Regions from separate parts of the Kitasatospora sp. NPDC023176 genome, predicted to be linked through region 1. Evidence: predicted binding sites of a transcription regulator. Region 1 holds the regulator's gene; each other region holds the start of a gene.
The links. Region 1 encodes HrcA, which represses chaperone genes, less so after heat shock. Its sites were predicted from a motif close to TTNGCACTCNGNNNNNCNGAGTGCNAA; they were not measured.

Region 1 (7,759 bases):
GTACGGGACAATGGGGGCATGCCCTCCGCACTCCCCGACGGCGAACCGGTGCCGTCCGACGGTTCCCTGCCCGCGCACGCCCTCGCCGGGCTGGGCCGGCGCCCGTTCGGCTTCTACCTGCACGTGCCCTACTGCGCCAGCCGCTGCGGCTACTGCGACTTCAACACCTACACCGCCACCGAACTGCGCTCCTCCGGGGCCGTGGCCTCGCAGGAGACCTACGCGGACAACGTGGTCGCCGAGATCCGGCACGCCCGGAAGGTGCTCGGGGAGGCCGACCTGCCCGTGCGGACCGTCTTCCTCGGCGGCGGCACCCCCACCCTGCTGCCCGCCCGCGACCTGGTGAAGATGCTCGCCGCCCTGCGCGAGGAGTTCGGGCTCGCCCCGGACGCCGAGGTCACCACCGAGGCCAACCCGGAGTCCGTCGACCCCGCGTACCTCGCCGAACTGCGCGAGGGCGGCTACAACCGGATCTCCTTCGGCATGCAGAGCGCCCGCCCGCACGTCCTGCGGCTGCTCGACCGCCACCACACCCCCGGCCGCCCCGAGGCCTGCGTGGCCGAGGCCCGCGAGGCCGGCTTCGAGCACGTCAACCTCGACCTGATCTACGGCACCCCCGGCGAGTCCGACGACGACTGGCGGGCCTCGCTGGACGCCGCGATCGGCGCCGGGCCCGACCACGTCTCCGCGTACTCGCTGATCGTCGAGGACGGCACCAAGCTGGCCGCCCGGGTCAAGCGCGGCGAACTGCCGATGATCGACGACGACGTGCACGCCGACCGCTACCTCATCGCCGAGCAGGCGCTCAGCGCGGCCGGCTACGCCTGGTACGAGGTCTCCAACTGGGCCACCACCCCCGAGGGCCGCTGCCGCCACAACGAGCTCTACTGGACCGGCGCCGACTGGTGGGGCGCCGGCCCCGGCGCCCACAGCCACGTCGGCGGCGTCCGCTGGTGGAACGCCAAGCACCCCGCCGCCTACGCCCAGGCCCTCGCCGAGGGCCGCACCCCGGCCCTGGGCCGCGAGGTCCTCACCGACGAGGACCGCCGGGTCGAGCGCATCCTGCTGGAACTGCGCCTGGCCGACGGCATCTCCCTCGACCTCCTCGCCGAGGCGGGCCGCAGGGCCGCCGCCAAGGCCCTCGCGGACGGCCTGCTCGCCGAGGAGCCCTACCAGCAGGGTCGCGCCACCCTGACCCTCCAGGGCCGCCTGCTGGCCGACGCCGTCGTTCGTGACCTGGTGGACTGATTGTCGTTGACGTGGTGTCAGCCGTCGGAGGGAGCGCGCGATGACCGCCATCGATGACCGGATGACTGGGATCTTCGAGAACCTGGAGGTTCCTGAAGGCTTCAAGGCTGAGCTCATCAGGGGGGAACTCGTGATGACGGCCGGGCCGGACATGGTCCACAACATCCTGCTGGGCGTCACGCTCGACACCTCGGAGTTCCAGACCTACTCCTGACCCGGAAGGGCCGTGAAGTCGATCAACTCCTCTACCTTCGCCAGGAGTTCGGGCTCCAGGTCCCGGTAGCTGTTCACCTTCGACAGGATCCGCTTCCAAGCCGCCGGGGTGTCCACCGGCCAGCCGAGGCGGCGGCAGGTGCCCTCCTTCCAGTCCTCGCCCCGGGGGACGGCGGGCCAGCCGGGGATGCCGACGGAGGAGGGCTTCACGGCCTGCCAGATGTCGATGTAGGGGTGGCCGACGACCAGCACGGACTCGCCGGTGACCTGCGCGGCGATGCGGTGCTCCTTCGTCCCCGGGAGCAGGTGGTCGACCAGGACGCCGAGGCGGCGGCCTGGGCCGGGGGCGAAGTCGGCGACGATCGCGGGGAGGTCGTCGATGCCCTGGAGGTACTCGACGACGACGCCCTCGATGCGCAGGTCGTCGCCCCAGACCCGCTCGACCAGCTCGGCGTCGTGCCGGCCCTCGACGTAGATGCGGGACTCGCGGGCGACCCGGGCGCGGGCGCCGGGGACGGCGAGGGAGCCCGAGGCGGTGCGGGCGGGGGTGCGGGGCGCGGCGGGGGCGCTCGGGCGCACCAGGGTGACGGCCTTGCCCTCCAGCAGGAAGCCGCGCGGCACCAGCGGGAAGACCCGCTGCTTGCCGAACCGGTCCTCCAGGGTGACGGTGAACCCCTCCGCGGTCTTCTCGCACCGCACCACCGCCCCGCAGTAGCCGGTGGCGGCCTCCTCGACCACCAGGTCCCGCTCGGCCGGCACCTCGGGTGCCGGCTCCTGCTTCTTCCACGGCGGGGTGAGGTCGGGTCCGTACTGGTGGCTGCGCATGGGGGCGATTTTACGGACGGGGCGTCAGAGGCCCGGCGCGCCCCAGACCGGGAACCAGCGGCTGAGGTCCTTCTCCAACCGCAGGTCGTTGCCCAGCGTCGCGTTGACCTGGAGCTCCAGCGGGCTGTTGCGCCGTTCGCCGCCGCCGGGCATCGGGGCGAAGGGATAGAAGGTTCCGCGCTTGTAGAGGTAGACCAGGGCCAGCGACTGGCCCTGCGCGTTGCGGAAGCCGACCAGGGAGCAGAGCAGCTGCGGGCCGAAGCCGTTCGCCTCCAGCTCGCTGTTGACCGCGTGCAGGTCGTTGACCAGTTCCGGGAGTTCCTCGGGGGTGTGCCGGGTGAGCAGCCAGGAGTAGCCGTAGCCGTCCTTGGAGGCCTCCACCGGGACGCCGCCGCGTTCGGTGTCGGCGTCCAGCAGGGCCCGGACCTGCTGTTCGACCTGGACGAAGGCCGCGCCCTCGACGGCCGCGAAGCAGACCGAGCCGAGCCCGGTGGGGAGGAACCCGGCCGCGGCCTCCAGGGTGAGCGCGGCGGACGGCACGCCGAACAGCTGGTCGAGGTCGGGCTTGACGGGCTTGGTGCGGCCGAACAGGGCGTCCAGGAATCCCACGGCGGTCCTTTCGCGAACGGGAAGGAGGGTCAGCGGCCGAGCTGCTCGGAGATCTTCGCCAGCTGGGCCAGCCGCTTCTCCAGCGTCGGGTGGGTGGAGAACAGCTGGGAGGCGGTCTCCCTGGCGCTCAGCGCGGGGGCGAAGTAGAAGGCGTTGTAGGGCTGCGACTTGCGCAGGTCCTCGGTGGGGATGGCGGCGATCTGCCCGGTGACCTTGGTGAGGGCCGAGGCGAGGGCGCTGGGGCGGCCGGTGAGCTGGGCGGCGGCCCGGTCGGCGGCCAGTTCGCGGTAGCGGGACAGCAGCCGGGTGAGCAGGAAGCTGATCGCGTAGACGACGATCGACACCAGCGGGATGATCAGCGCCGCGATGGCGGCGTTCTGGTCGTTGTTGTTGCGTCCGCCGCCCATGAACCCGCCGTACATGGCGATCCGGGTCATCGCGCCGGCGAGCACGCCGAGGAAGCCGGCGATGGTCATCACCGCGACGTCCCGGTGGGCGACGTGCGAGAGCTCGTGGGCGAGGACGCCCTCCAGCTCCTCGGGTTCGAGCCGGCGCAGCAGGCCGGTGGTGACGCACACCACGGCGTTCTGCGGGTTGCGGCCGGTGGCGAAGGCGTTCGGCATGTCGTTGTCGGCGACCGCCACGCGGGGCTTGGGCATGTCGGCCAGCGCGCAGAGCCGGTCGATGGTGCCGTGCAGCTGGGGGTACTGCTCCTCGGTCACCTGGTGGGCGCCCATGGCCCGCTCGGTGATCTTGTCGCTGAACCAGAACTGGGCCACGAACAGCCCGCCGGAGATCAGCACGATCAGCGGCCAGGCCCCGCGCAGCAGCGCGATCAGCAGGCCCGTGAAACCGACGTACAGCAGCCCGATCACGAACATCGTCGCGACCATGCGGCCGGTCAGGCCGCGGTCGGGCGCGAAACGGGTGTGCTGGCCCGAGCTCGACATTGCTTGCTCCTCCGTTCGCCGTCGCTTTCGATGCTGCCACCCGGACGGCCCCGGGGCACCACCCGCGCGTGCGGAGTGTCGTGGCGGCCGTCCGGAACTGCGGGCAGGATCACCCCGGCCGGGCCGTTCCTGCGATAGGACCCGGGCCGTACACTGGCAGGTACGGTTTTGGCACTCGTGTGTGCAGAGTGCCAAGGTCGGGGCCCTCGTCGGAGCGGCTCGCAGCATCACAGACGGACAACGTGCGAAGACGGAGGTGCGTGCCCCATGGCCGGTGAGGTCCGCCAACTGGACGACCGCAAGCTCGCCGTGCTGCGCGCGATCGTCCAGGACTATGTGGGGACGGAGGAGCCGGTCGGCTCCAAGGCCCTGGTGGAGCGGCACAACCTCGGGGTGTCCCCGGCGACGGTGCGCAACGACATGGCGGCGCTGGAGGAGGAGGGCTACATCCACCAGCCGCACACCAGCGCCGGGCGGATCCCCACCGACAAGGGGTACCGGCTGTTCGTCGACAAGCTCGCCGAGATCAAGCCGATGAGCTCCCCGGAGCGCCGGGCGATCCGGCACTTCCTGGACGGCGCCGTCGACCTGGACGACGTGGTCATGCGCACGGTGCGGCTGCTCGCCCAGCTGACCCGGCAGGTCGCGGTGGTGCAGTACCCCTCGCTCACCCGCTCCACCGTCCGGCACATCGAGCTGGTGGCGCTGGCCCCGGCCAAGGTGATGCTGGTGCTGATCACCAACACCGGCCGGGTCGAGCAGCGGATGGTCGACTGCCCGGGCACGGTCGGCGAGACGGTCCTGGCGGACCTGCGCTCGCGGATCAACGCGCGGGCGGCCGGGCAGCGGCTGCCGGACGTGCCCGGGCTGCTGGAGGAACTCCCGGGGGCCTTCGAACAGGCCGACCGGCCGACCGTCAGTACGGTCCTGGCGACGCTGTTCGAGGCGCTCGCCGAACAGAACGAGGAGCGGATCATGCTGGCCGGCACGGCCAACCTGACCCGCTTCGGGCACGACTTCCCACTCAGCATCCAGCCGGTGCTGGAGGCCCTGGAGGAGCAGGTCGTCCTGCTCCGCCTCCTGGGTGAGACCGCGGACGCCGCGATGACCGTCCGGATCGGGCGGGAGAACGCGTACGAAGGGCTGAATTCCACCTCGGTCGTTTCGGTCGGCTACGGTTCGGGCGACGAGAGCGTGGCCAAACTGGGTGTGATCGGTCCGACCCGGATGGACTACCCGGGCACAATGGGGGCGGTGCGAGCGGTGGCACGGTACGTGGGCCAGATCCTGGCCGAGTCGTAGCTCACAACCGTCGTCGGACAAACCCGGCGGCGGTGTCCAGTCGCACTACTAACAGGCGGAACAAGCGGAGCATTTGGTGGCCACGGACTACTACGCGGTACTCGGCGTCCGACGGGATGCGGGGCAGGACGAGATCAAGAAGGCGTTCCGGCGCCTCGCACGCGAACTGCACCCGGACGTCAACCCGGACCCGAAGACGCAGGAGCGGTTCAAGGAGATCAACGCCGCCTACGAGGTGCTCTCCGATCCGCAGAAGCGCCAGGTCTACGACCTCGGCGGCGACCCGCTGTCGCCCGGCGGCGGTGGCGCGGGCGGCTTCGGCGCCGGCGCGGCGGGCTTCGGCTTCTCCGACATCATGGACGCCTTCTTCGGCGCCGCGGCCGGCCAGCGCGGCCCGCGCTCGCGCACCCGCCGCGGCCAGGACGCCATGATCCGGCTGGAGATCACCCTGGAGGAGGCCGCCTTCGGCACCACCAAGGAACTCCAGGTCGACACCGCCGTCACCTGCACCACCTGCAGCGGCGAGGGCGCGGCCCCCGGCACCTCCGCGCAGACCTGCGACATGTGCCGCGGCAAGGGCGAGGTCTCCCAGGTGACCCGGTCCTTCCTGGGCCAGGTCATGACCTCCCGCCCGTGCCCGCAGTGCCAGGGCTTCGGCACCGTCGTGCCGACCCCGTGCCCCGAGTGCGCCGGCGACGGCCGGGTGCGGGCCCGCCGCACCCTGACGGTCAAGATCCCGGCCGGTGTGGACAACGGCACCCGGATCCAGCTGGCCGGCGAGGGCGAGGTCGGCCCCGGCGGCGGCCCGGCCGGCGACCTCTACGTCGAGATCGCCGAGACCACCCACACGGTCTTCCAGCGGCGCGGGGACGACCTGCACTGCACCGTCACCATCCCGATGACGGCCGCCTCGCTCGGCACCCAGGTGCCGCTGCAGACCCTGGACGGGCTGGAGGAGGTCGACATCCGGCCCGGCACCCAGTCCGGCCAGTCGATCCCGCTGCACGGCCGGGGCATCACCCACCTGCGCGGCGGCGGCCGGGGCGACCTGATAGTGCACGTCGAGGTGCAGACGCCCACCAAGCTCGACCCCGAGCAGGAGGAGCTGCTTCGCCGGCTCGCGGTGCTGCGCGGCGAGGAGCGGCCGTCCGGCCAGTTCGCGCCGGGCCAGCAGGGCCTGTTCTCGCGTCTGAAGGACGCCTTCAACGGCCGGTAGCCGTCCGGGAGGGGGTGCCGGGGCTCGCCCGGCACCCCCTTCGCGTTCCCCCAAGCCCCACCCCTCCGGAGGTTCCCCGTCATGACCGCGCCCGTCTTCGTCGTCGAGACCGAGCGGATCGCCGCCGCCGCGCCCGGGGCCGTGGTGCGGCTCGACGGCGCGGAGGGGCGGCACGCGGCGGCGGTGAAGCGGCTGGCGCCCGGCGAGGCGGTGACCCTGGCGGACGGGCTGGGGCTCGGCGTGGACGGCACGGTCGCCCAGGTGCTCGGCAAGGACGCGATCGAGGTCACGGTGGCCGCGGTGCGGCGGGAGCCGGAGCCGGCGCCGCGGATCGTCGTCGTCCAGGCGCTGCCCAAGGGCGACCGCGGCGAACTCGCCGTGGAGACCATGACCGAGGTCGGCGTGGACGTGGTGGTCCCCTGGGCCGCCTCGCGCTGCATCACCCAGTGGAAGGGCGAGCGCGGCGCCAAGGCGCTCGCCAAGTGGCGGGCCACCGCCCGGGAGGCGGGCAAGCAGTCCCGCCGGCTGCGCTTCCCCGAGGTGCGCGAGCCGATGACCACCCGGCAGCTGGCGCCGCTGCTGGCCGGCGCCGCCCTGGCCGCCGTGCTGCACGAGGAGGGCGCCGAGCCGCTGGCGCAGACCGCGCTGCCGGCCGGCGGGGACATCGTGCTGGTGGTCGGCCCGGAGGGCGGGGTCTCCCCGGAGGAGCTGGCCGCCTTCGCCGAGGCGGGCGCGAAGCCGTACCGGCTGGGCCCGTCGGTGCTGCGCACCTCGACCGCCGGGGTGGCCGCCGGGGCGCTGCTGCTGGGGCGCACCGGCCGCTGGGCGTAACCCCACCCGCAACTCCCGTGCGCCCGCCGGGAGTCTGGGGAAAACGGAGCGGCTCGTACCCGCACCTGCCTAGGCTGACCGCGTGACGGACTCCCTGAGCACCTCTGCGGGCGCCTATCTGCGCCACCCCCATCTGCACGGTGAGCTGGCCGCCTTCGTCGCCGAGGACGACCTGTGGCTCGCCCCGCTGGACGGCGGGCGGGCCTGGCGGCTGACGGCCGATCACCTGCCGGTGCACCACCCCCGGTTCTCGCCGGACGGGCGGCACCTCGCCTTCACCTCGACCCGGGACGGCGCCCCCGAGGTGCACGTGGTGCCGGTGGACGGCGGGCCGTCCCGGCGGCTGACGTACTGGGGCAACGCCGAGACCCGGGTGCAGGGCTGGACCGCCGACGGGCGGCCGATCGCCACCACCGGCGCGGGCGAGGCCGGTGTGCGGCGCTGCTGGGCGCACGCGGTGCCGCTGGACGGCGGCGAGCCGGTGCGGCTGCCGTACGGGCCGGTCGGCGGGCTGGCCTTCGAGCCGGACGGCGACCAGGTGCTGCTGGTGAACGTCAACAACCGT
Region 2 (7,759 bases), on a different contig from region 1:
GCCCCCGCACCGGTCGATCGGGTTCCACCGTTTTGCCGACAGGCTGTCGGGAAGGTGTTGCGGGCGGGGCGCCGGGCGTGGTGGGATGGGTGCTGCGGTTAGGTCTGCCTAACTAGGGAGGCGCCATGTCGAGCACCACCCCCGCCCCGGAGCGCGCCGTGCGCACCGCCGGGGCCGGAGAGTCCGCCCACCGCGCTCCGGGCGAGCCGATGCGGGCGCTGCTGGCCGCCTGCGCGGCCGCCGAGGCGGTGTCCACCCCGCCCGAGCCGCGGCCCCGGCAGGCCGAGGAGCCCGAGGCCGGGACGCCCCGGGCCGCGTAGCACCGTGCGGCCGGGTAGCGGCGTGCGCGTGGAACCGCGCGCAGAAATCCGTGCGTGAAACCGTGCGTGAACCGCGCGCGTGGCACCGCGTTCGCGGAGCGCCCGGCTCAGGGGACCACGACCACCTTGGTGCCGTTCGGCGCGAAGTCCCAGAGCAGCTGGCCCTCGGCGCGGCCACTGCGGATGCCGCCGGTCTTGGTCTTCGGGTCGGCGGTCGGGGTCGCGCCGTCCAGCGCCGCGCTGAAACCGAACACCACGCCGTTCTGCTGCGCGAAGCGCACCACGTGCTCGATCTGCCGACCGTCCGTCCCGGTGCCGCTGGGGTTGCGGCTGTACACCGAGTAGCTGCCCGGGGTGGGCTCGATCGAGCCCGGGGTGACCGCGAAGGCGGCCGCGACCTGCGGGTTCTTCTTCGGGTCGATCAGCCAGACGAAGTGGCTGCCGACCGAGTAGACCACCCGCGTGCCGCTGCCCGAGGTGGCCGGCAGCGGCGGGACGGTCGGGGTGGCCGAGGCGCTGGGCGTCGCGGAGGCGGCCGGGCCGGTGGACGTCGAGGCGACGGTCGGCCGGGCTCCGCCCGCGCGGTCCTGCGCACCGTTGGCCTGGAAGGCCAGCAGGCTCACCACCGCCAGGGCCCCCAGGGTCAACCCCGTGACCACCACTCCAGGACCCATCTTCGCCACGTGCCCGCTCCCGCCGCCGTCCGCTGTTCGTACGGCCCTAATCGTGCCAGGTCCCCCGGGCGGGTCGGCAGCGCCCAGTACGTGTGTTCCGGATGGGGACACCAGCTCGATCAGCCGGTCGGCCCAACGTCGGTCTAACCTTGACCCGTGCTGCTGCTCGCGTTCGACACCGCCACCCCCGCCGTCACCGCCGCCGTCCACGACGGCACGGCCGTCCTCGCCGAGACCCACCAGGTCGACGCCAGGCGCCACGGCGAACTGCTGCTGCCCGCGATCGACCAGGTCCTGCGGGCCGCCGGAGTGGACAAGAGCCACCTCACCGGCATCGCGGTCGGCGTCGGCCCCGGCCCGTACACCGGCCTGCGGGTCGGTCTGGTGACCGCCGCCGCGCTCGGCCACGCGCTGGGCCTGCCGGTGCACGGCGTCTGCACCCTGGACGCGATCGCCTTCCAGGCCCGGGCCGAGGGACTGGCCGGGCAGCCGTTCACGGTGGCCACCGACGCGCGCCGCAAGGAGGTCTACTGGGCCTCGTACGACGCCGACGGCAACCGCACCGAGGGCCCCGGCGTGGACCGCCCGGCCGAGCTGACGCCCGCGGCCCGCTCGGTGGGCGCCGGCGCGCTGCTCTACCCGGACGCCTTCCCGGGCGGCCACGGCCCCGAGCACGTCTCGGCCGGCGCCCTGGCCGGCTTCGCCGCGGCCGAGCTGGCCGCCGGGCGCGAGCTGCTCCCGAACGTGCCGCTGTACCTGCGCCGCCCGGACGCCCAGGTCCCGGCCGCCTACAAGACCGTCCTAGGGGGCAAGGCGGTGCTCCCGGCGTGAACCACGGCACCACCCTGCGCCCGATGCGCTGGTGGGACATCGAGCCGGTGATGGACCTGGAGTTCAGGCTGTTCCCCGAGGACGCCTGGTCCCCCGGGATGTTCTGGTCCGAGCTCGCCGAGGCCCACCCCGGCGGCACCCGCCACTACTCGGTCGCCACCACCACGGACGGCACGATCGTCGGCTACGCCGGTCTGATGACCGTCGCCGGCGAGGGCGACGTCCAGACCATCGCCGTCGACGACCGCCACCAGGGCGGCGGCCTCGGCACCGCCCTGCTCACCGACCTGATCCACGAGGCCGCCCGGCGCGGCTGCGCCGACCTGCTGCTGGAGGTGCGGGTGGACAACCAGCGCGCCCAGCGGCTGTACGAGCGCCACGGCTTCGAACCGGTGGGCATCCGGCGCGGCTACTACCAGCCCGCCAACATCGACGCGCTGGTGATGCGCCTCGAGCACCCCAGCACTGACCCGAAGGACCCTAAGGACACCCCCCATGGCTGACGAACCGCTCGTCCTCGGCATCGAGACCTCCTGCGACGAGACCGGCGTCGGCATCGTGCGCGGTACCACGCTGCTGGCCGACGCGGTCGCCTCCAGCGTCAACGACCACGCCCGCTTCGGCGGTGTCGTCCCGGAGATCGCCAGCCGCGCCCACCTGGAGGCGATGGTCCCGACCATCCAGCGCGCCCTGGACACCGCCGGGATCAAGGCCAGTGACCTGGACGGCATCGCCGTCACCGCCGGCCCCGGCCTGGCCGGCGCGCTGCTGGTCGGCGTCAGCGCGGCGAAGGCGTACGCCTGGGCGCTGGACAAGCCGTTGTACGGGGTCAACCACCTCGCCTCGCACATCTGCGTCGACCAGCTGGAGCACGGTCGGCTGCCCTCGCCGACGATGGCCCTGCTGGTCTCCGGCGGGCACTCCTCGCTGCTGCTCAGCGAGGACATCACCACGGACGTCCGCCCGCTCGGCGCGACCATCGACGACGCGGCCGGCGAGGCCTTCGACAAGGTCGCCCGGGTGCTCGGCCTGGGCTTCCCGGGCGGCCCGATCGTCGACCGGACGGCCCGCGAGGGCGACCGCAAGGCGATCAACTTCCCGCGCGGCCTGAGCGGCAGGAACGACCCCGAGTACGACTTCTCCTTCTCCGGTCTGAAGACCGCCGTCGCCCGCTGGGTGGAGGCCAAGCGCCGGGCCGGCGAGGAGGTGCCGATCGCCGACGTCGCGGCCTCCTTCCAGGAGGCGGTCACCGACGTGCTCACCCGCAAGGCCGTCAAGGCCTGCAAGGACAACGGCGTCGACCACCTGATGATCGGCGGCGGCGTCGCGGCCAACTCCCGGCTGCGCGAGATGGCCCAGCAGCGCTGCGACCGGGCCGGCATCCGGCTGCGGGTGCCCCGGCCGGGCCTGTGCACCGACAACGGCGCGATGGTGGCGGCGCTGGGCTCCGAGATGGTGTGGCGCGACCGCGCCCCCTCCGCCCTCGACCTGTCCGCCGACTCCTCGCTGCCGGTGACCGACGTCCACGTGCCGGCCGCGGTGATCGGGCACGGCGACGTCCACGGCCAGGCCTACGACGCCCTCGGTGGCGGCGCCGCGTGACCGTCGCCGCGATGTGGGAGGCCCGGGCGGCGGACGGCCGGGGGGCCGAACTCGCGGCCTGGGCACGGGAGTCCGCGCTGCCCGCGCTGCGCGGCGCGGCCGGGCTGGAGCGTCTCGAACTGCTCACCGCGCCCGGCACGGGGGCACCCCCGGCCGAAGGCGGGGGGAGGGTGCTGCTGATCGCCTGGTGGAGCGGCGAGCCCGTGCCGGTCGCCGACCCGCCGGCCGAGCTGCTCGGCCGCCCGGTGCACCGCTGGTCCTTCACCAGTGAGCACGTCGAGTAGGCCGTGGACGGGAACCGCCACCGCGGCCGCTACCGTGCATAGCTGAGAGAGAGCTGGACGGGACCGGGAGCGCGCTGCGGTGAACAGGGACGGGCTGAGCAGGACCAGGACGTACGCGGCGGGGGCGCTGGCCCTGCTGGCCTTCGCCACCGCGTGCGGCGACAACGGGGGCGGCGGCAGCGCCGCCCCGGCCGCGAGCACGGCCGCGCCGGCGGCGGCCAAGCCGACCGGCGGCGCGCCGAGCGCCGCGGCCACCACGCCCGGCGCGGCCCCGGCCCAGGGCGACGCCGCGGCCTGGGCGAAGTGGAACCTCAAGCCGCTGGCGCCGGCCCCCGCGCCGCCCGCCGACAAGCCCATCAAGCTCGAACGCACCGGCACCGTACCGGTGTTCAGCGATGTGAAGACCGCCGACAAGGTCGTCTTCATCACCATCGACGACGGCGCCGAGAAGGACCCGAAGTTCGTCGAGATGCTGACCGACCTCAAGGTGCCGATCTCGATGTTCCTGACCAAGGACATCGTCAAGAACGACTACGGCTACTTCAAGCCGCTCCAGGCACTGGGCAACCACATCCAGAACCACACCGTCACCCACCCGGTGATGAGCAAGCTCCCGGCGGACAAGCAGAAGTCCGAGATCTGCGAGGACCAGGCCGCGCTCACCCAGCAGTACGGCACCGCCCCGCTGCTGTTCCGCCCGCCGTTCGGCGACGGCGCCAACACCCCCACGCTCAACACGTCGGTGCAGCAGTGCGGTCCGCGGGCGATCGTGCTCTGGCGCGAGTCGATGCAGATCCACGACATGCAGTACCAGGCGGGGGACAAGAAGCTGAAGTCCGGCGACATCATCCTGGCGCACTTCCGCGGCCCCAAGGAGCTCAAGGGCGCCACGATGACCCAGATGTTCGCGGACCTGCTGGCCCGCATCCAGGAGCAGGGCTTCTCGGTGGCCCGGCTGGAGGACTACATCCAGGCGCCGGCCTCGTAGGTCAGACCGGCTGTCCCAGCATCATCAGCGGCCCGGCGTCGGTGCGGCTGAGGATCACCGTGACGGCGTTCGGCCCGGAGGGCTTGAGCTGGCGGCGCAGCTCCTCCGGGGTGATCGCCATCCCGCGCTTCTTGATCACCACCGTGCCGACCGCGCGCTCGCGCAGCAGCGCCTTCAGCCTCTTGACGTTGTACGGCAGCACGTCGGTGAGCTCGTAGGCGTGCGCGTACGGGGTGGCGACCAGCCGGTCCGAGGTCACGTAGGCGATCTTCGGGTCGATCAGCCGGCCGTCGACCTGCCCGGCCACCTCGGCCACCAGGTGCGCCCGGATCACCGCGCCGTCCGGCTCGTACAGGTACCGCCCGACCGGGCCGGCCGGCGGGTCGGGCAGGTCGCCGCCGGTCAGGGTGGCGCCGTGCGGCAGCAGGGTGGCGCGGTGCGGGCGGGTCGCCCCGGTGCCGAACCAGAGCACCGCCTCCTTGACGTCCCCGTGGTCGGAGACCCACTCGGCCTCGGCGTCCGCCGGGACGGCCTCGTGCGGGATGCCCGGGGCGACCTTCAGGGCGCCGATCGGGGTCCGCCGGCCGGCCTCGATCGCCCAGGACAGCGGCGGGGCGTACGCCTTCGGGTCGAACACCCGGCCGCGCGAGGTGCGCCGGGCCGGGTCGGTGAACACCGCGTCGTAGCCGGTGACGTCCACCTCGGCGACGTCCGCGCAGCGCACCTCGACCAGCTCGGACAGGCCCAGCGCGGCGGCGTTGGCCGCGGTGGCGGCGCAGGCCGCCGGGTCCCTGTCGACGGCCAGCACGTGGATCCCGGCCCGGGCCAGCGCCAGCACGTCCCCGCCGATGCCGCAGCACAGGTCCGCGAGGCGCCGTACGCCCAACTCGGCGAAGCGGCGGGCCCGCCACTCGGCCACGCTGCGCCGGGTGGACTGCTCGACCCCGTTGGGCGTGAAGTACATCAGGTCGGCGTCCGCCCCGAACTTCGCCCGGGCCCGCTGCCGCAGCCGCGCCTGCCCGAACGCCGCCGACACCAGCTCCGCCGGGTGCTCCCGCCGCAGCCTGGTGGCCAGCGCCAGCTCCTCCTCGGGGGCGAACTCGCGCAGCTCGGCGAGCAGGGCCTGACCCTCGGGGGTCAGCAGGGGCTGGAGGTTCTCGGTGTCCACGGGGTCATTCTGACCGGTCAGCGGCGGTGCGGGCGTTCCGTTCAGCGCCAGAGGACGCCCGAGGAGAGGGTCGCGGGCAGCAGGAACGGCGAGAGCGCGGCGACGACCGGGAGGAGCTGGTAGCCGGACCGCCGGGTGCGGACGGCCACCAGCACGCCGGCCACCAGGGCGGCGATCGGGGCGGCCGTCATCCCGACGCCCAGGAAGGCCCAGCCGTGCCCGTCCCCGTCGTCCCCGGCGCCGGGGCCGTTGCCGAGGCCGGCGATGAAGGAGAAGACGACGAACGGGAGCACGACCCCGATCAGGGGCAGTGCCAGCAGGGCGAGGGACACGTCCTTGAGCGGGGCCGGGCGGACGTGCGTCGGGAGCGAGGTCATGGCAGGAGTCTGGCCGCCCGGCCGGGGATCGCACATGAGTACGGCTACTCATCCGTAGCCTGGGCTCCTGGGGCGCGCCGTTGGCACTCTGGTTGACTGAGTGCTAACGGCAGCCTATGGTCGTCCTTGGCACTCCCCCCGTGGGGAGTGCTAATGCGAAGACGTGTGTCTGACCCCCGCGACGGCAGGCACGCAGGTTCGCCCCTACCCGTTAGAAAACCCCGTAATCTCCGAAGGGGAGCTCGGACGTGACCACCAGCAGCAAGGTTGCCATCAAGCCGCTCGAGGACCGCATTGTGGTCCAGCCGCTCGACGCCGAGACCACCACGGCCTCCGGCCTGGTTATCCCGGACACCGCCAAGGAGAAGCCCCAGGAGGGCGTCGTCCTGGCTGTCGGCCCGGGCCGCTTCGAGGACGGCCAGCGTCTGCCGCTCGACGTCGCCGTCGGTGACATCGTCCTGTACTCGAAGTACGGCGGCACCGAGGTGAAGTACCAGGGCGAGGAGTACCTCGTCCTCTCGGCGCGCGACGTTCTCGCCATCATCGAGAAGTAAACGCAGCACCGAGAAGCAAGTCGTTCCGACCCGCCCCGGATCCGTGTCCCAAGTGACAGGGGCCCGGGGCGTGGTTGTTGGTTCACGTAGTTCGGCGGCCGGCCGGCCGCAGCCCCGAGGGAATAGGGAACATGGCGAAGATCCTGCAGTTCGACGAGGACGCCCGCCGCTCGCTGGAGCGCGGTGTCAACAAGCTGGCCGACACCGTCAAGGTGACCATCGGCCCCAAGGGCCGCAACGTCGTCATCGACAAGAAGTTCGGCGCCCCGACCATCACCAACGACGGTGTCACCATCGCCCGTGAGGTCGAGCTGGACGACCCGTACGAGAACCTTGGCGCGCAGCTCGTCAAGGAGGTCGCCACCAAGACCAACGACGTCGCGGGTGACGGCACCACCACCGCCACCGTGCTGGCCCAGGCCCTGGTCAACGAGGGTCTGCGCAACGTCGCCGCCGGTGCCGGCCCGGCCGCCCTGAAGAAGGGCATCGACAAGGCCGTCGCCGCCGTCTCCGAGCACCTGCTGTCCGTCGCCCGCGAGATCGAGGGCAAGGACGACGTCGCCGCCGTCGCGTCCCTCTCCGCGCAGGACACCCAGGTCGGCGAGCTGATCGCCGAGGCGATCGACAAGGTCGGCAAGGACGGTGTCATCACCGTCGAGGAGTCGAACACCTTCGGCGTGGAGCTGGACTTCACCGAGGGCATGCAGTTCGACAAGGGCTACCTGTCGCCGTACTTCGTCACCGACGCGGAGCGTCAGGAGGCGGTCCTCGAGGACCCGTACATCCTGATCAACCAGGGCAAGATCTCCTCCATCCAGGAGCTGCTGCCGCTGCTGGAGAAGATCCTGCAGTCCGGCGCCTCCAAGCCGCTGCTGATCATCGCCGAGGACGTCGACGGCGAGGCCCTGTCGACCCTGGTCGTGAACAAGATCCGCGGCACCTTCAACGCCGTCGCCGTCAA
Region 3 (7,759 bases), on a different contig from region 1:
ATCCTGCTCTTCGCGGTGGTCGCCGTCCGGTTCTCGACCCGATCAGGACTGCCCAGTCTGCTGATCTACCTCGGGATCGGCGTGGCACTGGGCCAGAACGGGATCGGCGTCACCTTCAACAACGCCGAACTGACCCAGGTGCTCGGCTACGCGGCACTCGTGGTGATCCTGGCCGAGGGCGGCCTCAAGACCAGCTGGCGCGAGGTGAAGCCGGCGATGCCGGCGGCCACCGTACTGGCCACCGTCGGCGTCGGGATCAGCGTCTTCGTCACCGCGGCCGGCGCGCACTGGCTGGTCGGCCTGGAGTGGCGGACCTCGCTGCTGCTCGGCGCGATCGTCTCCTCCACCGACGCGGCGGCCGTCTTCTCGGTCCTGCGGATGGTCCCGCTGCCGCACCGGCTCACCGGCCTGCTGGAGGCCGAGTCCGGCTTCAACGACGCCCCCGTGGTCATCCTGGTCGTCGCCTTCGCCTCGGTCGGCGAACTGGACTCCTGGTACGTGCTGCTCGGCACGATCGCCGCCGAACTGGCGATCGGCGTGGCGGTCGGCCTGGCCGTCGGCAAGCTCGGCGCGTTCGCGGTCAAGCACGTCGCGCTGCCCTCCTCCGGCCTCTACCCGATCGCCGTGGTGGCGCTCACCGTGCTCGCCTATGCCGGCGGCTCGCTGCTGCACGGCTCCGGCTTCCTCGCCGTCTACATCAGCGCGGTGATCCTCGGGAACTCCAAGCTCCCGCACGGACCGGCGGTGCGCGGCTTCGCCGACGGACTGGCCTGGATCGGGCAGATCGGCATGTTCGTGCTGCTCGGCCTGCTGGCCGCGCCCGAGAGCATGGGCGACGCGGTGGTCCCCGCGCTGGTGATAGGCGCGGTGCTGGTCTTCCTGGCCCGGCCGCTGTCCGTGGTGCTCACCCTGACCCCGTTCAAGATGCCCGTCCGGGAGCAGGCGCTGCTCAGCTGGGCCGGGCTGCGCGGGGCGGTGCCCATCGTGCTGGCCACCATCCCGGTGGTCTCCGGCGCGCACCGGGCCGAGGACGTGTTCAACATCGTCTTCATCCTGGTGGTCGTCTTCACCCTGCTCCAGGGCCCGACCCTGCCCTGGATGGCCAAGCGGCTGCGGATCGGCGAGGGCGCGATGGGGCAGGACCTCGACATCGAGTCCGCCCCGCTGGAGAAGCTGCACGGGCACCTGCTGTCGGTCGCGCTCTCGCCGACCTCGCGGATGTCCGGCGTGGAGATCAGCGAGCTGCGGCTGCCCAAGGGGGCGGCGGTCACCCTGGTCGTGCGGGAGGGCAACTCCTTCGTGCCGGACAAGGCGACGATGCTGCGCGGCGGGGACGAGCTGCTGGTGGTCACCACCGACGAGGTGGGCGAGGCGGCCGAGCGGCGGCTGCGGGCCGTGGACAAGGGCGGCAAGCTGGCGGGGTGGCTGAACGGGCGGTGAGCGCCTGAGCGCGGGCGGCCTGCGTGGCTCGGGTGGCCAGCGCGACCTGGGCGGCCTGGGTGGCTCGGGTGACCTGCGTGGCTCGGGTGACCTGCGCGACCTGGGTGGCCTGGCGGTATCTACGCGCGTAACTGTATGCTGGTTCGACCACGCCGTATAACTACCGTTAGACCACCCCCAGCATCTGCCTGACGCAGAGTTGGCGCGACCGCTCGGCGGCCGCGGTCCGGCACCGGCCCACCAGGCCCGGCCGACCCGGTATCTACCCCGGTCGACGCGCGAGAGGACGACTCTCGGCGCCGTCGGGGCCACCCCATGCCCTGCCGCGCTACCAGGCAGCAGGAAGGACCGACCGTGACGGCCCGCCGAACGGTCGAGATCACCGCGGACTCCGCTCCGGAGACCGCGACCAGCACTGTGGACACCGCCGCCGAGCCGCCCGCCAGGGTCGGGTACGGCGAGCTGCTGCGCACACCCGGCGCCTGGACGTTCCTGTCCCCCGCCCTCGTCGCGCGGCTGCCCTACGCGATGCTCAGCATGGGCCTCCTGCTGCTCGTCACCCAGACCACCGGCTCGTACGGCACCGCCGGTACGGCCGTCGCCGTCGCCGCCGTCGCCCAGGCCCTGATCGGGCCGCAGACCGGGCGGCTGGCCGACCGGTACGGCCAGGCCGCGGTGCTGGTCCCGACGGTGCTGGTGCACGCGACCTCGGTCGGCGTGCTGATCGCGCTGGCGCTCGGCCACGCACCGGACTGGAGCGTGTACCTGGCCGCCGTCCCCGCCGGGGCGAGCGTGCCGCAGGTCGGCGCGATGGTCCGGGCCCGCTGGGTCTCCACCTTCACCGGGGAGGGCGCCTCGCCCGCCGCCGGCGCCAAGGTGAGCACCGCCTTCGCCTTCGAGTCCGTGACGGACGAGTTCACCTTCGTGGTCGGCCCGATCCTGGCCGCCAACATCGCCGCCCTCGCCAGCCCGGCGGTCGCGCTGGTCGTCGAGGCCTCGCTGACCCTGGTCGGCGGTCTCGCCTTCGCGGCCCAGCGGCGCAGCGCCCCCGCCCGGATCCTCCCGGAACCCGGCGTGCGGCGCGCCTCGGCGCTGGCCTCGCCCGGCGTCCGGCTGCTGGTCGGAGCCTTCCTCGGGGTCGGCGCGGTGTTCGGCGGCATGCAGGTGTCGGTCAACGCCTTCGCCGACTCGGTGGGGCAGCACGACTCCGGCGGCACGGTGTACGGGATCTTCGCGGGCGGCTCGATGCTGGCCGGCGTGCTGTACGGCGTGATCGCCTGGCGGCGGCCGGTGCAGCAGCGGATGGCCATGAGCTACACGATGCTGGTGCTGGGCTGCTCGGTGCTGTGGGCGATGCCCAACCTGGTCGCCCTGACGGTCGCCGGGCTGGTCTGCGGTCTGGCCATCGCCCCGACCCTGATCAGCGGCTACACCCTGGTCGAGACGCTGGTCGCGGACGGCGCCAAGACGGAGGCCTTCACCTGGCTGACCGGCGCGATCGGGCTGGGCCTGGCGTTCGGCTCGATGGCGGCGGGCAAGCTGCTCGACGGCCACGGGCCCTCGGTCGGGTTCCTGGTGCCGGCCGTCGGTGCCGGGCTGGGGCTGATCGCGCTGCTGTCGATGCGGCACCTGCTGGTGGCCCCGGGCGGGGCGAGCCGGGTGGTGGCTTCGTCGGCCGAGCGCGGCAACGCGGCGCAGCTCGTCGGCGCGGCCAAGGGCTGAACGCGCGGTGGGCGGTGACGCGGTACCGGCTCATCTCACACCGGATTCGCTGGACTGATCCAACGGAATACCGCATCATTGACCATCGTTAGCACTCATCAGGCGAGAGTGCCAGGAGGAAGACAAGTGCCCACGTACCAGTACCAGTGCACCGAGTGCGGCAACGGCCTGGAGGCGGTGCAGAAGTTCACCGACGAGGCGCTGACCACGTGCCCCGACTGCCAGGGACGGCTCCGCAAGGTCTTCTCGGCCGTGGGTGTCGTGTTCAAGGGCTCGGGTTTCTACCGCACCGACAGCCGCTCGTCCTCCAGCAGCACGGTGGGCGCGGGTTCGTCCACCGGCTCCTCGACGTCGACCACGGCCTCGTCGTCGACCTCGGGTTCGGGTTCGTCCGGTTCGTCGAGCTCTTCCGGCTCGTCCAGCTCGTCCAGCTCGTCGAGCAGCCCGGCTCCGGCCGCCGGCTGACCTCGGTTTCACGGGAAGGCCCGTCGGCCCCGCTTCGCGCGGGGGCCGGCGGGCCTTTTCGCGTGCCTTGTCGCCCGCTTCTCGCGCGGCCTTCCGTCGCCTTCGTCAACTTTCGAGGGCCGAATTAGCTCGTGTGAGTGTACGAAGTTATCCACAGGGGCGGGTTTGTCCACAGGCTGTGGGAATCCGTTTCCCGGTCGCGGCGGGAACGCGCAGGGTGTGGGTCATCGAGCAAGGACCGACCGAATCCGGAGGTGTCCCGATGACGACCACGAGCCCGCCCCTCTCCCTCCCCCTGCCCGCCCCCACCGTGCCGCCCCGGCGGGAGGTGCCGAGCTTCCCGCCGATCCGGCGCGGGTGCGGCAGGTGGCACCGCTGGCGCCGAGCCGTCCGACGGCGGGGCGGGGTGCCCGCGCTGGTACTGCTCGCGGTAGCCGCGGCGCTCGCCTCCGGGCCTCTGCGGGCCGGGCTGCCGCCGCCCGCCGCGGGCGCGGTGGGCCGTACGGGTTGTCAATCCGGGCTGCCGGAAGATCACCCGTAACCCAGGAACGACTTCGTCGTTCGAGGCGGCATGAAAGGCTTCAAGGAATTCCTGCTGCGTGGAAATGTCGTCGAACTCGCCGTCGCCGTGGTCATCGGCGCGGCCTTCACCAACATCGTCAACGCCTTCGTCAAGGGCGTGATCAACCCGCTCGTCGGCGTGTTCGGGACGAAGGACCTGGCGTCCTACAGTTCCTGCCTCAAGGGGCCCTGCGAGGTGAGCGGCACCGGTGAGGTCACGTCCGGAATCCTCATCCTGTGGGGGTCGGTGCTCAGTGCCGCCCTGCAGTTCCTGATCACCGCCGCCGTCGTCTACTTCGTCCTGATCGTGCCGATGAACCGGATGGCGGCCAGGCGCAAGAGCATCGCCGAGGTGGCAGCCGAGGCCGAGGCCAAGGAGGTCCAACTGCTGACCGAGATCCGCGACGCGCTGGTCGCGACGCGTTAGGGCACGCCCTCAGTCCCCGTGGTGCGGCGGGCGCTGGCTCAGGTACCAGTCCAGCCCCCGCCCACCGCTCTGCCCCGCCCCCGGGCGGTCGCCCCAGCCGGCGTCGGTGTCGTCCCGGGACTGCTGGTCCAGCGGGTCGCGGAAGAGCAGCCGGGCCTTGGCCTCGGCCTCGCGCTTCTCCTGCTCCTGCTCCTGCTCCTGCCCGTCTTCCTGTCCCTGCCGTTGTTCGTTCACCCTGTCCACTCCCCTGCCGATCCCCTGCTCACGGTCTGACCTGTCCCTCCAGCCTAAGAGGCCCATGACGCGCCTCGGGCCCCGGTGCGGAGCGCTCCGCATCAGGGCCCGGGTGGCAGGCCGTCGGCCGCCGGTGGTCAGCCACCGGCCGCCGATCGTCAGGCGGCTTCGAAGCCCGCGTGGTCGGCGATCTTCTTCAGCTCGGCCAGGGCGTGCTTCTCGATCTGCCGGATCCGCTCGCGGGTGAGGCCGTGCTGCTTGCCCACCTCGGTGAGGGTGCGCTCGCGGCCGTCCTCCATCCCGTAGCGGGAGCGGATGATCGACGCGGTGCGGTCGTCCAGCCGCCCGATCAGGCCGTCCAGCTCCTCGCGGCGGAGCATGACCATCACGGCGTCCTCGGGGGACGTCGCCCCGGTGTCCTCCACCAGGTCGCCGAACTGGGTCTCGCCCTCGTCGTCGACGGACATGTTGAGGCTGACCGGGTCGCGCGCCCAGTCCAGCACGTCCTTGATCCGGGCCTCGGTGGTGTCCAGCTCGGCCGCGATCTCGGCCGGCTCGGCCTCACGGCCCAGCTCCTTGGACTTCTCCCGCTGCACCCGTCGGATCCTGCCCAGCTCCTCGACCAGGTGCACGGGCAGCCGGATGGTGCGGGACTGGTCGGCGATCGAGCGGGTGATCGCCTGGCGGATCCACCAGGTCGCGTAGGTGGAGAACTTGAAGCCCTTGGCGTAGTCGAACTTCTCGACGGCGCGCACCAGGCCCGCGTTGCCCTCCTGGATGAGGTCCAGCAGGGGGAGGCCGCTGCGCGGGTAGCGCCGGGCGACCGCCACCACCAGGCGGAGGTTCGAGCGGATGAAGACGTCCTTGGCGCGCTCGGCGTCGGCGGCTATCGCCTCCAGCTCCTCGCGCGTGACACCGTCGGGGAGTTCGTCCCCCTCCAGCAGGTGCTGGGCGTACACACCGGCCTCGATCCGCAGCGAGAGCTCGACCTCCTCGGCGGCATCGAGCAGGGGCGTCCTGGCGATCTCGTCGAGGTACATACCGACCAGGTCGCGGTCGGCCTCGAAGTTGGTCGGGCGGGCCGCGCGAGTCCGGTCGGCCCTGTCACGAACGACGGCACGGGTGGCCATGCTTGCTCCCTTTGACTGGTGTTGCCGAGGTCTGCCTGCCTGCCCCCAGGAGGGCAAGAAGTGCGGGCCCCTGGGGGCTCACACGTAACGATCCAACGAACAGATTCCGGACAACATTCCCAAGTCGTTCAGATTCTTCCCGGCGATGCAGTATCCTGCCGGTTTTCACCCCGGCTCTGGACACTCGGTGACCGATCGGGCACCTCCGGTGCTCGCGAGCGACCGCTTCGCAAGCGCTTCTTCACCGTCCGCACACCCGACCGCCGCCCCTTGGTTGAACAGGCGGACGATCGCCGGCGTTCCCGGGCGCCCCCGAACGTCCGCCCGCGCCCACCCCCCGGCGCACGCAGGTCCTCCGCACAAAAGATGCCGAATCGCTATCACTCCAGCTCCCGATCGGCACAGCGCGCTGGGAAGGTGTCAGGCATGCACCTGACCAACAGCACGACTCCCGTCACCGTGCGTCATCGCCGCCTCCTTCGGGACGCGTCGCTCGCGCTGGGCTGCGCCGCGCTGTTCGGCCTCCTGGCGATGCTGGTGACGGGCCACTGGCACCCCCTGCACGAGTTCGACCAGGACTGGACCGGCGGACTCCACGACTACGCGCGGGACCACCGGATCTGGACCGCCGCGGTGCAGACCCTCTCCGACATCGGCGGCCCCGTCACGATGCGTGCGCTGCTCGGCATCGCCGCCGGCTGGCTCTGGCTGATCGGCGCCCGGGTGCTGGCCGGCTGGGTGGCCGCCCAGGCGCTGGTCGGCTGGGGTGCCCAGTGGGCGCTCAAGCTGGCCGTCGACCGGCAGCGGCCCGCCTTCTCCGACCCGGTCTCGCACGCCGGCGGCCCGGCCTTCCCCTCCGGGCACGCCATGGCCTCGGCGATCACCTGCGCCGTCCTGGTCGGCCTGGTCTGGTACCGGGTCGACCGCCGCGGCCGGACCATCGCCTGCTCGGTGGCGGCCGTCACCGTGCTGACCATCGGCTGGACCAGGACGGCCCTCGGGGTGCACTGGCCCAGCGACGTGGTGGCCGGCTGGCTGGCCGCCGGCGCCGTACTGGGCCTCGTGACCTCCGCGATAGAACTCTGGCGGCCGGGCGCGCTGGCCCGGGACGTCCGGCGGGTCAACTGGCGCACCAGGCCCAGGGTCCAGCGGGTCATCGTGCCGTCCGTCCGGGCGCCGCGGGCCGACGAGCCTCTGGAGGAAGCCGAGTCGGACGGCCACGGCGTCGACGGACCCGGCTGGGGCCGTAGTTGACGCACCCGAACGCCGCAGGCCCCCCGCCGGAGTCGGCGGAGGGCCTGCGAGCGGGCGGTGGCGGTCAGCCCTTGGTCGGGAGGGTCCGCACCGTGCGCCAGGCGTAGCCGAGCAGGGCGGCGGTCAGCAGCAGGAAGACCGCACTGGCGACCAGTTGGGCCTCCCAGAAGTAGCCGTTCGACTGGTACTCCACCGCCACCCCGCCGTCCGCGAGCCGGGTCAGCGAGGTCTGGTGCCCGTCCAGAACCGCGATCTGGTAGTCGGTCACCCCGCGCCCGAAGGTCGCGGTGGTGGTGGGCGCGACCAGGGTCGCCAGCTTCGGCATCGCCAGGGTGAGCGCGATCTGCGCGATCAGGCTGATGCCGATCGCCGGGACGGCCCGGCGGGTGGCGGCCGCGGCCGCGAGGCCGGTGGCGATCGCGCACAGCGCGCTCAGCACCAGGTAGGGGCCGTGGGTGCTGAGGTAGTTCTCGCTCATGTGGTCGTGCGCGACGAAGACCGGCCGGTGCATCCCGCTGATCATCAC
Region 4 (7,759 bases), on a different contig from region 1:
CCAGTACCGGGCCCGTCCGCCACAATGTGCCCCATGCCGACCGAGGACCTGCTCATCGACTGGATCGCCCTGCTGCACCGCTGCGGCACCACCGACGACCCCGAACCGTACGGCCGGGAGCTGCTGCGCCGCTGGTCCGAGCCCTGGCGCCGCTACCACACCACCGAGCACCTGCGCGCGATCCTGCGCCACGTCGACGACCTCGCCGGGCACGCCGCCGACCCGGACGCCGTCCGGCTCGCCGCCTGGTTCCACGACGCCGTCCACCGGCCCGACCGCACCGAGAACGAGGAGCGCAGCGCCGCCCTCGCCGTCCGCGCGCTGACCGCCGCCGGCCTGCCCGCCGACCGCGTCGCCGAGGTCGAACGGCTCGTCCTGCTCACCGCCACCCACGCCCCGGCCCCCGGCGACCACAACGGCGAGGTGCTCTGCGACGCGGACCTCGCCGTCCTCGGCGGCACCCCGGAGGCCTACGCGGCCTACACGGCCGCCGTCCGCGAGGAGTACGGCTTCGTCCCCGAGCCGGACTTCCGCACCGGCCGGGCCGCCGTCCTGCACCGCATCCTGGCGCTCCCCGCCCTCTACCGCACCCCCGCCGCCCACCACCGCCTCACCGCGGCGGCCCGCACCAACCTGACGGCCGAACTCCAGCGGCTCGGCGAGAGCGACGAGAACGGCGAGAGCGTCGAGAGCGTCGAGAGCTAAGCCAGCTCCCCCACCGGCGCCACCACCGCGCCCTGCTTGCCGCACACCCAGTGCGGCTCCGGTCCCAACTCGGGCTCCACGCCCAGCGCGTGCGGGTCCCCGTCGGCCGCGCAGACGGTGCACAGCGGCCACCGCCCGTACGCCTCCAGCAGCGCGTCCTGGACGTCCTGGGCGACCAGCCCGAGCACGTACTCGGTGCCGTCCGGCCACTGCTCCAGCCACCACCGGCGGTGGGTGACGGCCTGCTCCACCAGCGAGACGACGGCGGCGTCCGCCACGTCCCGCGCGGTGAGGTCGGCCAGGATCAGCGCCCGGGCGTTGTGCAGGGCGGTCTCGATGTCGTCGGAAGCCATCCGTCCATTCTCCGTGGACCGGCCGCAGGGTCAAAAACCCGGAAACGCCGCGTGGGCGGCCCCCCGAAGGGAACCGCCCACGCGGACGAGGATCAGCCGATCCGATCGGAACCCGATCAGGATCAGAAGTCCATGTCACCGCCCGGCATGCCGCCGCCGGCGGCCGCGGCGGCCTTCTCCGGCTTGTCGGCGATGACGGCCTCGGTGGTGAGGAACAGCGCCGCGATGGAGGCGGCGTTCTGCAGCGCGGAGCGGGTGACCTTGGCCGGGTCGATGATGCCCGCGGCGACCAGGTCGACGTACTCGTTGGTGGCGGCGTTCAGGCCGTGACCGGCGGGGAGGTTGCGCACCTTCTCCACCACGACGCCACCCTCCAGGCCGGCGTTGGTCGCGATCTGCTTGATCGGGGCCTCCAGCGCGACCTTGACGATGTTGGCACCGGTGGCCTCGTCGCCCTCCAGCTCCAGCTTGTCGAAGGCGACACCGGCCTGCAGCAGCGCGACGCCACCACCGGCGACGATGCCCTCCTCGACGGCGGCCTTGGCGTTGCGGACGGCGTCCTCGATGCGGTGCTTGCGCTCCTTGAGCTCCACCTCGGTGGCCGCGCCGGCCTTGATGACGGCCACGCCGCCGGCCAGCTTGGCGAGGCGCTCCTGGAGCTTCTCGCGGTCGTAGTCCGAGTCGCTGTTCTCGATCTCGGCGCGGATCTGGTTCACCCGGCCCGCGACCTGCTCGCTGTCGCCGCCACCGTCGACGATGGTGGTCTCGTCCTTGGTGATGACCACCTTGCGGGCGGTGCCCAGCAGGTCGATGCCGGCGTTCTCCAGCTTGAGGCCGACCTCCTCGGAGATCACGGTGCCACCGGTGAGGATGGCGATGTCGCCGAGCATGGCCTTGCGGCGGTCGCCGAAGCCCGGGGCCTTGACGGCGACGGACTTGAAGGTGCCGCGGATCTTGTTCACGACCAGGGTCGACAGGGCCTCGCCCTCGACGTCCTCGGCGATGATGACGAGCGGCTTGCCGCTCTGCATGACCTTCTCCAGCAGCGGGAGGAGGTCCTTGACCGAGCCGATCTTGGAGTTGGCGATGAGGATGTACGGGTCCTCGAAGGTCGCCTCCATCCGCTCCAGGTCGGTGGCGAAGTAGGCGGAGATGTAGCCCTTGTCGAAGCGCATGCCCTCGGTGAGCTCGAGCTCCAGACCGAAGGTGTTGCTCTCCTCGACGGTGATGACGCCTTCCTTGCCGACCTTGTCCATGGCCTCGGCGATGAGCTCGCCGATCTGGGTGTCAGCGGCGGAGATGGAGGCGGTGGAGGCGATCTGCTCCTTGGTCTCCACGTCCTTGGCCTGGGCCAGCAGCTGGTCCGAGACGGCGGCGACGGCCTTCTCGATGCCGCGCTTCAGGGCCATCGGGTTGGCGCCGGCGGCGACGTTGCGCAGACCCTCGCGCACCAGGGCCTGGGCGAGCACGGTGGCGGTGGTGGTGCCGTCGCCCGCGACGTCGTCCGTCTTCTTGGCGACCTCCTTGACGAGCTCCGCACCGATCTTCTCGTACGGGTCCTCGAGCTCGATCTCCTTGGCGATGGAGACACCGTCGTTGGTGATCGTGGGGGCGCCCCACTTCTTCTCCAGCACGACGTTGCGGCCCTTGGGGCCGAGCGTGACCTTCACCGCGTCGGCGAGCTGGTTCATGCCACGCTCAAGGCCGCGGCGAGCTTCCTCATCAAAGGCGATGATCTTGGCCATCAGAAGTGGTCCTCCGGGACACGGTCGACTGCTCGGACCAAGGGGTGCCCGCGACGGACGGCCCTGGTGTGCGGAGGGTCCATTCCCCTGCCGCTCCCGGGGGCCTCACCGACCCGGTCCGCTGTCACTCTCACACTGTGAGTGCTAACGCCAATGATTAGCACTCCAGGTGGTCGAGTGCAAGCCCAATCGCCAACCCGCGAGCCGCCGTCCGGGCCCGCGCGGGAACGCGAACGGGCCCGTACGACGCGTGTCGCACGGGCCCGTCGAGAAGCAGGAGGTCCACCAGCGGTGGGCCGCGCCGAGCTCCTGGAGTCGGAAGGGGTCAGACCGCCGCGCGGACCATGTCCGCCTGCGGGCCCTTCTGTCCCTGGGAGATCTCGAACTCGACCCGCTGGCCCTCCTCGAGGGTGCGGTAGCCGTCCATCTGGATCGCGCTGTAGTGGACGAAGACGTCCGCACCACCGTCGACCGCGATGAAGCCGTAGCCCTTCTCCGCGTTGAACCACTTGACGGTGCCCTGAGCCATTCCGAACTCCCCTAGTGCTGTGCTGGCCCTTCACGGGCCCGCAGGTCGCGGGCCCGGGTCTGGTTTTGAAGGCCGGCCCGGGGAACCCCCCCTGAGCGCAGCCGTGCACGCCGCAACCCTCCGCACGGGGCGCCGGGACGGCTTCCGTGAGCGGGTGATTACGTCGACCGCCGCTGAATGTATCCGGACCGACGCCCTCTGCAACAGGGTCAGCCGCCGGGAATTCCGCTGCCCTACCAAGGGACAAGAGCGAACAAACCGGGAGGAAATCGGCATTACGCGCCGGACATAGCGGACGAATTACTCAAATGCCTGCAGGAATTCTGACATCTGCCTGACATGTTTCCCGGTCCGACCCCGGCCCGGTCTCCCCAGCCGGTCCCACGACCGGCCCCAGCGGCCGGACGACCTCCGGCGACGCACCCCGTCCGCCGGGAGCGAAACCCTGTTCCCAGCAGAGCCACACTCTACTCCGACTTGACCCCGAAATATTCCCGCCGAAATGCACGCAGCCGCCCGCACATACGGAGAGTCGAATTCCGTACGTACGGGCGGCGCGGAAATGGCGCGCGGCTCAGCAGCCGCCGGCCACCGCCGGAATGATCGAGACGCCGGCGCCGTCCTTGATCTCGGTCGCCAGGCCCTCGGCGAACCGCACGTCGTCGTCGTTCACGTACACGTTGACGAAGCGGCGCAGCTTGCCGGTGTCGTCCAGGATCCGGGCCGAGATGCCGGCGTGGTTGCGCTCCAGGTCGGCGATGACCTCGGCCAGGGTGGCCCCCTCGGCGGTCACCTCGGCCGCGCCGCCGGTGTAGGTGCGCAGGATGGTGGGGATGCGGACGTTGGCGCTCATGACTCTCCTTGCGGGGTGGGAGGCGGTTCAGGCGGACGCGAGGCCGGCGGAGTGGAAGGCGTCCAGGGTCGGCCGGATGACGGCGGTCATGCCCGCCTCGGAGACGGCGTCCAGCGTCTTCAGGCCGTCGCCCGTGTTGATCGCGACGGTCTCCTTGGCCGGATCCAGCTGACCGGTCTCGACCAGCTTCTTCAGCACGCCGACGGTCACCCCGCCCGCGGTCTCGGCGAAGATCCCCTCGGTGCGGGCCAGCAGCCGGATCGCCGCCACGACCTCCGCGTCCGTGACGTCCTCGACCGCGCCGCCCGTGCGACGGGCGATGTCCAGCACGTACGGGCCGTCCGCCGGGTTGCCGATCGCCAGCGACTTGGCGATGGTGTCCGGCTTCACCGGCTTGATCACGTCTCGCCCGGCCTTGAACGCCGCCGACACCGGCGAGCAGCCCTCCGCCTGGGCACCGAAGATCCGGTACGGCCGGTCCTCCACCAGACCCAGCTTGATCAGCTCCTGCAGCCCCTTGTCGATCTTCGTCAGCTGGGAGCCCGAGGCGATCGGGATGACGATCTGCTCCGGCAGCCGCCAGCCGAGCTGCTCACAGATCTCGTACGCCAGCGTCTTGGAACCCTCGCCGTAGTACGGCCGCAGGTTGACGTTCACGAAGCCCCAGCCCTCGCCGGCCGGATCCCCGATCAGCTCCGAGCAGAAGCGGTTCACATCGTCGTAGGTGCCCTCGATGCCCACCAGCTCACCGCCGTACACCCCGGCCATCACGACCTTGCCCTGCTCCAGGTCGTGCGGGATGAACACGCAGGAACGGAACCCGGCCCGGGCCGCCGCCGCGCCCACCGCGCCGGCCAGGTTGCCGGTCGAGGAGCAGGACAGCGTGGTGTACCCGAACGCCCGGGCCGCCTCGATCGCACACGCGACCACCCGGTCCTTGAACGAGTGGGTCGGGTTGCCGGAGTCGTCCTTGATGTGCAGCTGCGCCGTGAACCCGAGCTCCCGGCCCAGGTTGTCCGCCTTCACCAGCGGAGTCCAGCCGGGGTTCAGATTGGGCTTCGACGCCACATCGGCCGGCACCGGCAGCAGCGGCGCGTAACGCCAGATGGACGCGGGGCCGGCTTCGATCCGCTTGCGCAGCTCCTCGGCGCGCTCGCCGCCGAACTCGTACGCGATCTCCAGCGGCCCGAAGCACTCCAGGCAGGCGAAGCTGGGGCCGAGCGGGAAGCGGGTTCCGCACTCCCGACACGACAGGGCGGCGGCGGGGCCGAGGTCGACGGGCTGGGATCCCTGCGGCCGAAGGCCGGGGGAGGGTGCGGCAGTGTCGATAGCCATGATGGCGGAGGCCTCTCTCCTCATCTTCCCCGTGGCGCGGACGCACCACAGGCCGGAATTGGCACCTGTCCCGCCGGGGCCTGTCGACGACAGCCGCGCGAGAAGGTTGCCGGGACGTCAACGGGCCGTTCCCTCAGTCCCTCTGGATGAGCTTGTGAAGTTATGGTTCAGCGGCGACCCCGGCGTGCGAAGGTCCGACCGCTGTACGAAGACTGTATCCGAAGGCGTCAACCCTGAACGGGACCGTCCGCCACGCGAGATGAGCCGTTCCACCCGATCCCGCCGAGGAGAGTCACCGTGCCCGCCGAACCGACCCCCGCACTCCTCCCGCAGGCGGCGTCCTGGCTCCGCCGCCGCTCGTGGAGCGCGGCCGAGCGGCCGGTGCACACCCTGCTGGAGGCCAAGCAGCGCACCGGCCGCACCGTCAGCGTCGTCCTCCCGGCGCTCGACGAGGAGGCCACCGTCGGCGACATCGTCCGCACCGTCCGCCGCGAGCTGATGGAACGGGTCCCGCTGGTCGACGAACTCGTCGTGGTGGACTCCGGCTCCACCGACGCCACCGCCGCCGTCGCCGAAGCGGCGGGCGCCCGGGTGGAGCAGCGCGACCGGATCCTCCCCCGGCTGCCCGCCGTCCCCGGCAAGGGCGAGGTGCTCTGGCGCTCCCTGCTGGTCACCCGCGGCGACATCGTCTGCTTCATCGACGCCGACCTGCGCGAGTTCGACCCGGCCTTCGTCTCCGGCATCGTCGGCCCGCTGCTGACCGACGAGTCCATCCACCTGGTCAAGGCCATGTACGACCGCCCGCTGGAGACCGACAGCGGCGCGATCGTCCCGGCCGGCGGCGGCCGCGTCACCGAACTCGTCGCCCGGCCCCTCCTCAACCTCCACTGGCCGGAACTCGCCGGCTTCGTCCAGCCGCTCGGCGGCGAGTACGCGGCCCGCCGCTCACTCCTCGAACGGCTGCCCTTCCCCACCGGCTACGGCGTCGAACTCGGCCTGCTGGTCGACGCGTTGGAACTGGTCGGACTGGACGCCCTGGCCCAGGTCGACGTCGGCGTCCGGCACCACCGCCACCAGGACGGCCAGGCCCTCGGCCGGATGGCCGCCACCATCTACCGCACCGCCCTCGAACGCCTCGACCGCACCCACCGCCTCAAGGCCTCCGCCGACCTCGTCCACCCCCACCTCACCCAGTTCAGCCGCGCCCCGGAATCCCTCCCCCAGCCTTCGGCCGGCGGGACCCCCATCTTCGTCCCCCACACCCACCCCGTCACGGCCCTGGAACGCCCCCCGATGCACACCCTCCCCGAATACGCCACCCGCCACTAGGGGCCCGTCTTCGCACTCCCGCCTGCGGGCCGACGCCGGTGCACGCACCTCGCCGCGTTGTCGTCGGTCGCCCGATGCTCCGCATCGCCTCCCTCCTCCGCCTTGCGATGCACGCACCCCAACACCGCCCCGCCCGCCCTCCGGGCGAACGACGGGAGTGCGAAGACGGGCCCCAGACGGGTTTGCCACCCCGACCCCCCGGCAACATCCCAACCATGGGCGATCTCACGACCGAACGTTCGAGTGCGACCGGCACCGCCCCCGTTCTGGTGGCCTCCAACCGGGGACCGGTGTCCTTCAGCACCGCCGACGACGGCACGCTGACCCTGCGCCGCGGCGGCGGAGGCCTGGTCTCCGGCCTGTCCGCGATCGACGACCCCACCGCCGTCTGGGTCTGCGCCGCACTCAACGACGCCGACCGCAGAGCCGCCCGGGAAGCCCCCGACGGCCGCCTCGACCTCGCCGGGCACGAGGTCGGCGGCCAGGCCGTCCGGATGCTCGACATCGACCCCCAGACCTTCGCCCACGCCTACAACGGCGTCGCCAACTCCACCCTCTGGTTCGTCCACCACCTGCTCTACGCGACCCCCACCGCGCCCTCCTTCGACGCCGGCTTCCGCACCGAATGGGCCGCCTACCAGGCGTACAACACCGCCTTCGCCGACGCCCTCGCCACCGAAGCCGCCCCGAACGCCGCGGTCCTGGTGCAGGACTACCACCTGTCCCTCACCCCGGCCCTGCTCCGCGCGGCCCGCCCCGACCTGCGGATCGGCCACTTCTCCCACACCCCCTGGGCCCCGCCCGAGTACTACCGGCTGCTCCCCGACGACGTCGCCCGGGCCGTCCTGACCGGCATCCTCGGCGCCGACCGGGCCGGCTTCCTCACCGAACGCTGGGCCCGCGCCTTCGC

Region 2: the regulator HrcA is predicted to act here: its motif matches at 6,325-6,351, upstream of groES (co-chaperone GroES).
Region 3: the regulator HrcA is predicted to act here: its motif matches at 3,251-3,277, upstream of ACZ3YL_RS13065 (FmdB family zinc ribbon protein).
Region 4: the regulator HrcA is predicted to act here: its motif matches at 2,961-2,987, upstream of groL (chaperonin GroEL).

What each region holds. Positions count from the first base shown of each region.
Region 1 is NZ_JBVHIP010000004.1:238,249-246,007, reverse strand. It holds gene hemW (radical SAM family heme chaperone HemW) at 19-1,248, shown strand; gene ACZ3YL_RS09000 (hypothetical protein) at 1,289-1,462, shown strand; gene ACZ3YL_RS08995 (DUF3097 domain-containing protein) at 1,453-2,286, opposite strand; gene pspAB (PspA-associated protein PspAB) at 2,311-2,895, opposite strand; gene htpX (zinc metalloprotease HtpX) at 2,925-3,845, opposite strand; gene hrcA (heat-inducible transcriptional repressor HrcA) at 4,113-5,147, shown strand; gene dnaJ (molecular chaperone DnaJ) at 5,224-6,363, shown strand; gene ACZ3YL_RS08970 (16S rRNA (uracil(1498)-N(3))-methyltransferase) at 6,445-7,194, shown strand; gene ACZ3YL_RS08965 (S41 family peptidase) at 7,277-7,759, shown strand, end outside.
Region 2 is NZ_JBVHIP010000006.1:305,849-313,607, forward strand. It holds gene ACZ3YL_RS12610 (hypothetical protein) at 126-320, shown strand; gene ACZ3YL_RS12615 (hypothetical protein) at 428-994, opposite strand; gene tsaB (tRNA (adenosine(37)-N6)-threonylcarbamoyltransferase complex dimerization subunit type 1 TsaB) at 1,151-1,825, shown strand; gene rimI (ribosomal protein S18-alanine N-acetyltransferase) at 1,849-2,328, shown strand; gene tsaD (tRNA (adenosine(37)-N6)-threonylcarbamoyltransferase complex transferase subunit TsaD) at 2,321-3,427, shown strand; gene ACZ3YL_RS12635 (hypothetical protein) at 3,424-3,711, shown strand; gene ACZ3YL_RS12640 (polysaccharide deacetylase family protein) at 3,791-4,699, shown strand; gene ACZ3YL_RS12645 (THUMP-like domain-containing protein) at 4,701-5,867, opposite strand; gene ACZ3YL_RS12650 (hypothetical protein) at 5,909-6,244, opposite strand; gene groES (co-chaperone GroES) at 6,493-6,798, shown strand; gene groL (chaperonin GroEL) at 6,930-7,759, shown strand, end outside.
Region 3 is NZ_JBVHIP010000007.1:95,293-103,051, forward strand. It holds gene ACZ3YL_RS13055 (potassium/proton antiporter) at 1-1,440, shown strand, start outside; gene ACZ3YL_RS13060 (MFS transporter) at 1,795-3,162, shown strand; gene ACZ3YL_RS13065 (FmdB family zinc ribbon protein) at 3,289-3,627, shown strand; gene mscL (large conductance mechanosensitive channel protein MscL) at 4,199-4,615, shown strand; gene ACZ3YL_RS13075 (hypothetical protein) at 4,625-4,849, opposite strand; gene ACZ3YL_RS13080 (sigma-70 family RNA polymerase sigma factor) at 5,008-5,979, opposite strand; gene ACZ3YL_RS13085 (phosphatase PAP2 family protein) at 6,406-7,233, shown strand; gene ACZ3YL_RS13090 (hypothetical protein) at 7,298-7,759, opposite strand, start outside.
Region 4 is NZ_JBVHIP010000007.1:300,273-308,031, forward strand. It holds gene ACZ3YL_RS14035 (HD domain-containing protein) at 34-705, shown strand; gene ACZ3YL_RS14040 (hypothetical protein) at 702-1,058, opposite strand; gene groL (chaperonin GroEL) at 1,181-2,803, opposite strand; gene ACZ3YL_RS14050 (cold-shock protein) at 3,129-3,332, opposite strand; gene ACZ3YL_RS14055 (MoaD/ThiS family protein) at 3,907-4,185, opposite strand; gene thrC (threonine synthase) at 4,213-5,520, opposite strand; SAM riboswitch class I at 5,538-5,673, opposite strand; gene ACZ3YL_RS14065 (glucosyl-3-phosphoglycerate synthase) at 5,818-6,849, shown strand; gene ACZ3YL_RS14070 (alpha,alpha-trehalose-phosphate synthase (UDP-forming)) at 7,065-7,759, shown strand, end outside.